Regions from separate parts of the Paenibacillus sp. VCA1 genome, predicted to be linked through region 2. Evidence: predicted binding sites of a transcription regulator. Region 2 holds the regulator's gene; the other holds the start of a gene.
The links. Region 2 encodes NrdR, which represses ribonucleotide reductase genes. Its sites were predicted from a motif close to AACACNATATATNGTGTT; they were not measured.

Region 1 (4,423 bases), on a different contig from region 2:
CGGAAGGGAAATGGTCGCCGCGCGACATTATCAGCCATATGATGCTGTGGGACAATTACTTTTTGGAAAATGCGGTTCGGCCCATGGCGGAGCATCGCCCAATGACGCTGAAGCCGCTCGATTTCGACGAGTTCAATCGCGACGCTGCGGCTTACGGGCGAACCCGGAGCAAGCAGGATTTGATCCGCCAAACGGTGGAAGCGCGCAAGCGGCTCATCGAGGTCATCGAAAGCATCCCGGAATCGGAGTTCGGGCATAAGTATGAAGACAAGCTGTCGGTCGACGAATATTTGCTGGATTTTTACGAGCATGACCGCCATCATATGGGGCAAATCAATACATATCTCGCGGAGCTGGCATGATTCGGATTCGCGAAGGGGAGCTTTCGGTGCGATCCCTGGCGGAGGAAGACGCCCCGCTGCTGGCAGCGTGGCTCAGCGACCCGCGCGTGCTTGAATTTTACGAAGGCCGGGACCGGCCGCATGACCTGGAGCAGGTGTACGCGCACTTTTACCGGAAGGACAGCGATTCGGTCCGGAACATCGTGATGTACGGGGACCGGCCCGTGGGTTACGTTCAATATTATGAAATCGACGAGGAGGAACGGGAGCTGTACGGGTATGCAAGTACGCGGGAGCGGATCTTCGGCATGGACCAGTTTATCGGCGAGACGGACTGCTGGAACCGCGGAATCGGTACGCGGCTGGTTCACGCGGTGGCGAAATATTTGCTGTCGGAGCTGCAGGCGGACCGGATCGTTATGGATCCGCAGGCATGGAATGCCCGCGCGCTCCGCGTCTACGAAAAATGCGGGTTCGTGAAGAAAAAGCTGCTGCCGCGGCATGAATGGCATGAAGGGGCATACCGGGACTGCTGGCAGATCGAGCTGGACGGACGAACCTCACGAACATAAAGTTGAAAAGCAAGGGCTGTACCCGAGGTCTGTTAAAGACCGGGGTACAGCCCTTTTTATTAGTGTAATGATAATCCACTGCTTCCTGGTATTGCAAGAAAAACGACCTTGCCTGATTAGTGGCATGAAAACGGACAATGGGGTCGTAAGCTAAAGAGGAAGCCTTTTTAGGCGGAAGGGAGCGATCGGCGTGGACAAAAAGGAGCGGCTGAAACACCTGCATCATCTCGACCTTGGGGAGGGATTTTGCTTGCGCAGGGCCGAGGCTGCGGAATGGGAGACGTATGCCGGCGTCTATTATCATCAGGCGACGGTCGGCTTTTACCGGAACGGGAATGGCGCCGGAGGCCTTCTTCCTGCGGGGGATGAGCCCTTTTGGCTTCAAAGGGATGAGGCCGTTCAAGGCGGACTTGCCTTGTCGGCCGGGGCGTTCCGGCATCTTTTTGCGCTTCCGCCCTTTCGGACCGATGCGGAGCTGATCAGGCGGATCGCGCAAGCGCTGCGTCGGGTCGGCGGGCCGGGGCAGCCGCTTCGGGCATGGGATGTCCCGGACGATGGCGCGGAGGCGTACATCCGGGCAGGATTCCGGCCGGACCCGTGCAGATTCCGCTGGATGCAGCGCCCGGCCGCGGAATTTGCGGATATGCTTCCCGATCCGCTGGCATGGCGCCCGGTAGAAGTCCTGCGGGATTCGGCCGGGGCAAGGATGGCGTTGGAACGCGAAGCCGGGCTTTTGCTATTCAAGCATGCGCCGGAAGCGGGACGACTGGAACTGACGCCCCCCTCATTCGCGCAGACGCTGCACCGGCTTCGCGAATGGGCAGCCCGCAGCTCGAAGGCCGGGCTTGACGCATCAAGTCTCGTTTACGACGGCGCCACGCGCGCTTTGATCGGCGTATGCCTGATCGGATACGCGGAAGGATGCCCGACAATCGACGGGCTGGCCGTATTGCCAACGTTCCGGGGCAGGGGAGTGGCGACGCGTATGCTGGGAAGGGCCATGACCGTTTTGGCCCGCAACGGGGAGCGGCTTTTCCGCATTCGGATCATGCACGGCCATCCGATCGAGTCGTTGTGTTACCGACTCGGCTTTATGCCCGGCCCGCTGTTTATGCCGGAGATGACGTTTGTCCGTTCCTGAACCCGGCCGATCAGAGGGCGCAGCTTTTTTCCATAATATCAGAAAGCATAAACTACAGAGCCGTTGCTTCCTGATATTGCAAGAAAAACTTCCTTGTAAACGCGGTCTGTCTTCTCAGGAAGTACGTTCGATAGACGTTTTTGTTATAAATATCAGAAAGCATAAACTGCAGAGCCATTGCTTCCTGATATTGCAAGAAAAACTTCCTTTAAACGCGGTCTGTCTTCTTAGGAAGTACGTCGATAGACGTTTTTGTTATAAATATCAGAAAGCATAAACTGCAGAGCCGTTGCTTCCTGATATTGCAAGAAAAACTTCCTTTAAACGCGGTCTGTCTTCTTAGCGAGTACGTCGATAGACGTTTTTGTTATTATCGGGGTGTGACAATATATATAGTGTTGATTCGAATGGTTGAGTACTATATATGGTGTCGGATGGGCGGCCCATCCCATTATCGCCGTAAGGAGGAAGTTGTAATGATGACATACGAACAGGATCGGACCGGACATCTTTGGCGTTCCTTTCATGATATGCTGCAAGCCGGCAGCCCGGATGTGCTTCGGGAAAACGCAAACGTGGACGGGAAATCGCCGATGGGGCTCATGAGCAAGTTTGCCAGCGAAAGCGCCAAAATGTACACGGTCGAGCATTTATTGGCGCCGGAAGTGCGGGAAGCGATGGAACAAAATTTGATCTATCCCCATGACCTCGATTTTTATGCCGCAGGGACGACCACCTGCTGCCAAATTCCGCTCGGCAAGCTGCTGCGGGGAGGGTTTAACACCGGCCATGGCCATATGCGCGAGCCGCAGGACATCAAAAGCGCCATGGCGCTTGCTTCGATCATTTTGCAGGCCAACCAGAACCAGCAGCACGGGGGACAAGCTTTTCCGATGTTTGATGCCGATTTGGCGCCGTATGTGCGGAAAACGTACGAAAGAAAGCTCCGCATGCTGCGGGAGCTGCCGCTGCGGGACGATTTCGACCTGGAGCGGGAAGCTTGGAGCATGACGGAGCGGGACGTTTATCAGGCCTGCGAAGCATTCATTCATAACGCGAATTCGATGCACTCCCGCGGGGGCGGACAAGTGCCCTTCATATCGGTCAACTATGGGACGGACACGTCCGATTGCGGCCGGATGCTGACAAGGCAGCTGCTGCTCGCGACCCAGCGCGGACTCGGGCGCGGCGAAACGCCGATATTTCCGATTCAAATTTTCAAAGTGAAATCCGGGGTGAATTTCCGGCCGGAGGACCCGAACTACGATTTGTACAAGCTTGCGCTTGAAACGACCGCCCGCAGGCTGTTCCCGAATTTTGCCTTTCTCGATTCGCCGTTCAATAAAGCCTACGACCGGGGAACGCGGGAAAGCGAGGTCTGCTACATGGGCTGCCGGACGCGCGTGATGGGAAACGTGAACGGGGAGGAAACCGCCGTCGGCCGCGGAAACCTGTCGTTTACGTCGGTTAACCTTGTCAAGCTTGCGCTGTTGTCCGCCGGTCCGGAGGAGTTTGACCGCAGACTCGAAAAAGCGATGGACGTGGCGGTTCGCCAGCTTCATGACCGTTTCCGCTACCAGGCAGGCCGGCAGGCCGGAAACTTCCGTTTTTTGTATTCCCAAGGCGTATGGCGGGGCGGTGAACGTTTGCGGCCCGATGACCGGCTGGGCGACGTGCTTAAGCAGGGGACGCTGAGCGTCGGCTTCATCGGGCTGGCCGAAGCCTTGACGGCGCTCTACGGCCGCCATCACGGCCAGGACGAGGAGATGCAGCGGCAAGGGCTTCGGATCATCCGCCGCATGCGCGAACGGATGGACCGCGAGACGCGGGACAGCGGGCTGAATTTTACGCTGATCGCAACCCCTGCGGAAGGGCTGGCGGGAAAATTCGTGAACAAGGACCGGGAGCTGTTTGGGACCATCCCGGGCATCACGGACCGCGACTATTACACGAATTCGTTCCACATCCCCGTTTATTTCCCGATCAAGGCGGCGGATAAAATCCGTTTGGAGGCGCCGTACCATGAGCTTTGCAACGCCGGACACATCACCTACGTCGAAGTGGACGGATCGGTTATTCACAACGTGGCGGCGCTGGACCGGATCGTGCGCTGCATGGCCGAGAACCGGATCGGCTACGGTTCGATCAATCACCCGGTCGACCGCTGCAAAACATGCGGCCACGGCGGGATTATCGACGACCGCTGCCCGGGATGCGGCGGTGCGGAGATCGAGCGGATTCGGCGGATCACCGGGTATTTGGTCGGCGATATGGACAAATGGAATTCGGCCAAACGCGCGGAGGAAGCCGACCGTCTGAAACATGGCAGATAAGGAGCGAGAAGGCATATGGGTACGGAAACGGAGTTT
Region 2 (4,423 bases):
AAGTCCGGGGAGGCGGTTTTGCTTGCGCCTACCGGGGAAATGCCGGAGCAAACGGTGTTTTCGCTGGAAATCCGGAAGCTGGGCCTGGTCATCCGCATTTTGCGGACGCCGTCTTCGGCGGATATCGATAAATCGGGAAGCATCTCGGGATTTGAAGCGATGTGGCTTGGCATCGCGCTGTCGCTCGATGCATTCGGCGCCGGGCTCGGAGCCGCGCTGCTCGGATTTTCTCCCGTCTGGACCGCCATCGTCATCGCGTTGTTTAGCGGAACGTTTTTGGTGGTCGGCATGAAAACCGGGTTCAAGTTCGCGGCAAGATCATGGATGCGGCATTTTACCGCGCTTCCGGCGTTGTTATTGATCGCCATGGGAATAATAAAGCTGTTATGAGGTGGTTTTGCACATGAATATCGGGTTAACCGGAGGTATTGCCACAGGAAAAAGCACCGTCTCTACGCTCCTTGTCAACAAAGGGGCTCTGCTTGTCGATGCCGACGCGATCGCCCGGGAAGTCATGCTCCCGGGTCATCCCGTTTTGGCGGCGGTTTCCGAACATTTCGGACAAGCCGTGATGCTTGCGGACGGGACGCTTGACCGGAAAAAGCTCGGGGATATCGTCTTCCGCGACCCTTCCCAGCGCAAAGCTCTGAATGACATTACGCATCCGGCGATCCGGAAGGAGATTCGCGAACGGATGGACGTTTTGCAGCGGGAATATCCGGACAAGCTGGTGGTGGTGGATATTCCCCTTTTGTACGAATCGAAACTTGAACATTTGTTTGAACGGGTAATGGTCGTATACGCTCCCGAGCGGATTCAATTGGAGCGTTTGATGGAGCGGAACCGGTTCACGGCGGAGGAAGCGGCGGCGCGGATCCGGTCGCAAATGGACATCGAGGAAAAGAAGCGGAAGGCCGATATCGTCATCGACAACAGCGGGGACGTTGAAGAGACGGAGCGGCAAGTGGATCGGTTCTGGCTTCAAGCGGGATTGGCATGAAGGCGTTACGTTTTTTGCGCAAAAAACGAGTTCTGCTTGTGCTGTTCATCGGGTTCGTCGCGGTTCTGTTCCTCAGCACGAACTGGATGTCCTGGTTTTACCCGATCTATTACAAGGATAACATCCGCGAGCAGGCCGAACGTTATGACGTAGATCCGTTTTTGATCGCATCGATTATCCGCGTGGAATCCAATTACAAGCTTGGCAAGGAATCGAAAAAAGGAGCCCTCGGCTTGATGCAGCTGATGCCGGACACGGCCCAATGGGTGATGGAGCAGGCCAAACTGCCGGAAGTGACGATGGATCATCTCAAACATAAACCGGAAGCCAGCATCGCCATCGGGACATGGTATTTGAAAAATTTGAACAATCAGTTCAAAGGCAACCGCATCGCCGTCATCGCGGCTTATAACGCCGGACCGGGAAAAGTGGACGGATGGCTGAAAAAAGGGGTATGGGACGGAACGCTTGAGTCGGTCAAGGACATTCCGATCGGGGAGACTAGGCACTATATCCAGCGGGTAATTTATTATTATAATCAATATACGAGGATATACAGCCAATTTTAGGCGGACAAGCCAAAATACCTCACAACATGGGGCTTTGCGCTAATGTCCATCCAAGTATTATAATAGAAAGCCTGTAATGACAAGAAAGTATTGAAGCAGCCTTTACGGCTGCCCCAATACTTCCTAGGAAAGGCATGTATTATTGGAATTGACCAGCCAGTTGTTGTTCAGCCAGGGTTACCAGACGTTTAGTGATGAGTCCCCCGAGAGAACCGTTCTCGTAGGAAGTCATGTTGCCTTGGTATCCGTCTTGTGGGATGGAGATACCCAGTTCCTGAGCGACTTCGTATTTCAATTGGTTCAGAGCTGCAGTAGCTTTAGGCACTACCAGGTTGTTGGAGTTGTTGTTTTGAGCCATTGATGTTCACCTCCTTGCTGTTTGTAAAAGTAGTATGTCTCAAAGATTCGATCTTCATCACTTTTTTATTGAATTTTCAATTGGAAATTTGAGTTATTTTTCATTCGAAAAACAAATCCTGACGCAAAGGAAGTGAATAGGCATGAAATGTCCCTACTGCGATTACGCGGGCACGAAGGTGCTTGACTCCCGTCCGGCCAACGACAACAAGTCGATCCGCCGCAGACGCGAATGCGAAAAATGCAGCAGGCGTTTTACGACGTTTGAGATGGTGGAGGAAACTCCGCTCATCGTCATTAAAAAGGATGGAAGCCGCGAGGAATTCAGCCGGGATAAAGTGCTGCGCGGGCTGATCCGCGCTTGCGAGAAGCGCCCGGTGTCGGTGGAACAGCTCGAAGCCATCGTCTCCGAGGTTGAAAGAGCGCTGCGCAATACCGCAGTAGCCGAAGTCGAAAGCCGCCAAGTCGGCGAGCTTGTCATGGAACAGCTGTACCCGGTGGACGAGGTCGCTTATGTGCGGTTTGCCTCCGTATACCGGCAGTTCAAAGACATCAATATGTTCATGAAAGAGCTGAAAGGGCTGCTTTCGAAGAATACGATGCCCGACTCCGTCGATTGATGGGGAGCCATAAAGCAAAAAAGACGCAAAGAGCTTGATGACCTGATCAGGCCGCTGCGTCTTTTTTTATGCCAAAAGCAAAAAAAAGCCTTGCAGCGAAAGTGCCTTTATCTATGTGTCGTTATAAAGTTCTGAAATATATTTTAATTTTGTAAAGGTTGTTCGAAATTTAATTGTGAATATTTGTTGACAATGGCAAAAAAACGAATGTAAGATAATAACATATATGGGCTTGTTGTGACGAATATCATCGGGAGACATGGGAGGGGTCATCGATTTGTCTAATTATGAAAGCGTTTTAAATGTAAAAAAGCCTAAAAGCAGGATGTCCAAACGGAATATTTGGAAAGAGCATGTCTTGGCTTACGCTTTTTTAGCGCCTTCGATCATTTTGTTCGTCATGTTTTTATTTTACCCGATGCTGAAATCCGTTTATTTGAGCATGACGATCACGGATCCCCGGGGGCAGGTAGCCGAATTCGTCTGGTTCGAAAATTTCGTTACCCTGTTCAAATCGCATCAGTTGTATTCGAACTTGAGCGTTACGCTGATGTTTATTTTGTATACGGTGCCGACTTCGCTGATCTGGTCTTTGTTTTTGGCGGCGATCACCCACAACAACAAGCTGCGGGGGATGAAAATTTTCCAGTTCATTTTCTCGCTGCCGATCGTCATTTCGGTTGGTACGGGCTCCATCATATGGTTTCTGCTGTTCCATCCGACGGCGGGGATGTTGAACTATTTTCTCGGCCTCGTTCACGTTGGTCCGATTCCGTGGTTGACCGATCCGGCATGGGCGCTTGTTTCCATTTCCCTCATGACGGTCTGGATGAATATGGGGTTTCTGTACATCGTGTTGTCCAGCGGGCTGCAGGGCATTCCGGAGGAGCTTTATGAAAGCGCTAAAATCGACGGTTCCGGACCTGTACGCACGTTTGTACGCATCGTGATTCCGCTTTTGTCGCCGACGATTTTTTTCGCCTTGATCGTGTCGGTGATTGGAGCTTTCCAGGCTTTTGGCCAAATCCATATATTAACCAAAGGCGGTCCCATCAACTCCACCAACGTTATGGTCTATTCGATCTACCAAGACGCTTTCGTGAATTTCCGCTTCGGCATCGGCAGCGCACAGGCGCTTATCCTGTTTATGATCATTTTGGCGCTGACCGTGCTGCAGTTTAAAGTTCTGGAAAAGAGGGTGCACTATCAATGATTGCGAAACGAACGACCGCGCTTCTGCTGTACGTGCTGCTCGCCGCGTTGGCGCTGATGGTGCTGTATCCGCTTATTTTTACGGTGTTTTCTTCCTTTATGACCGAAAAAGAAGTGTCCAATTTTCCTCCTCCTCTGTTTCCGACCCATGTATATCTCGGCAACTTCAAGGAGGCTATCGCCGGATTTCCGATCGTCCGGTTTATTTTGAACAGCTTTATCGTGTCGGCTGCGGTTATGATCAGTCAGGTGGTCACTTCAAGTTTAGCGGCTTACGCTTTTTCGTTCCTGAATTTCAAAGGGAAAAACGCGCTGTTTGCGGTATTTCTGTCGACCATGATGATTCCGTGGGAAGTGACGATCATTCCGAACTATTTGCTGATCAAAAGCTGGGGCTGGATGGACAGCTACCAGGGGCTGATCGTTCCTTTTATGGCCGGCGCTTTCGGGGTGTTCCTGCTCCGCCAGTTTTTTCTGCAGCTGCCGCGCGAATTGTTCGATGCAGGCAAAATCGACGGATGCGGGCATTTGCGCACCTATTTTTCCATCGTGATCCCGCTCGCCAGGCCCGCGCTGGCCACGCTTTCGGTATACGTGTTTCTGACGCATTGGAACCATTATTTGTGGCCTCTGCTCATTACGAACCGGGCGTCCATGCGGACCGT

Region 1: a site for NrdR is predicted at 2,437-2,454, ahead of RJP21_RS12700 (anaerobic ribonucleoside triphosphate reductase). Genes of this name have one in related genera too.

What each region holds. Positions count from the first base shown of each region.
Region 1 is NZ_JAVLSX010000005.1:188,671-193,093, forward strand. Features, by position in the region: gene RJP21_RS12685 (DinB family protein) at 1-362, shown strand, start outside; gene RJP21_RS12690 (GNAT family N-acetyltransferase) at 359-913, shown strand; gene RJP21_RS12695 (GNAT family N-acetyltransferase) at 1,104-2,054, shown strand; gene RJP21_RS12700 (anaerobic ribonucleoside triphosphate reductase) at 2,531-4,387, shown strand; gene nrdG (anaerobic ribonucleoside-triphosphate reductase activating protein) at 4,403-4,423, shown strand, end outside.
Region 2 is NZ_JAVLSX010000010.1:244,827-249,249, reverse strand. Features, by position in the region: gene RJP21_RS22745 (manganese efflux pump) at 1-390, shown strand, start outside; gene coaE (dephospho-CoA kinase) at 404-1,000, shown strand; gene RJP21_RS22735 (lytic transglycosylase domain-containing protein) at 997-1,569, shown strand; gene RJP21_RS22730 (alpha/beta-type small acid-soluble spore protein) at 1,709-1,927, opposite strand; gene nrdR (transcriptional regulator NrdR) at 2,070-2,546, shown strand; gene RJP21_RS22720 (carbohydrate ABC transporter permease) at 2,872-3,759, shown strand; gene RJP21_RS22715 (carbohydrate ABC transporter permease) at 3,756-4,423, shown strand, end outside.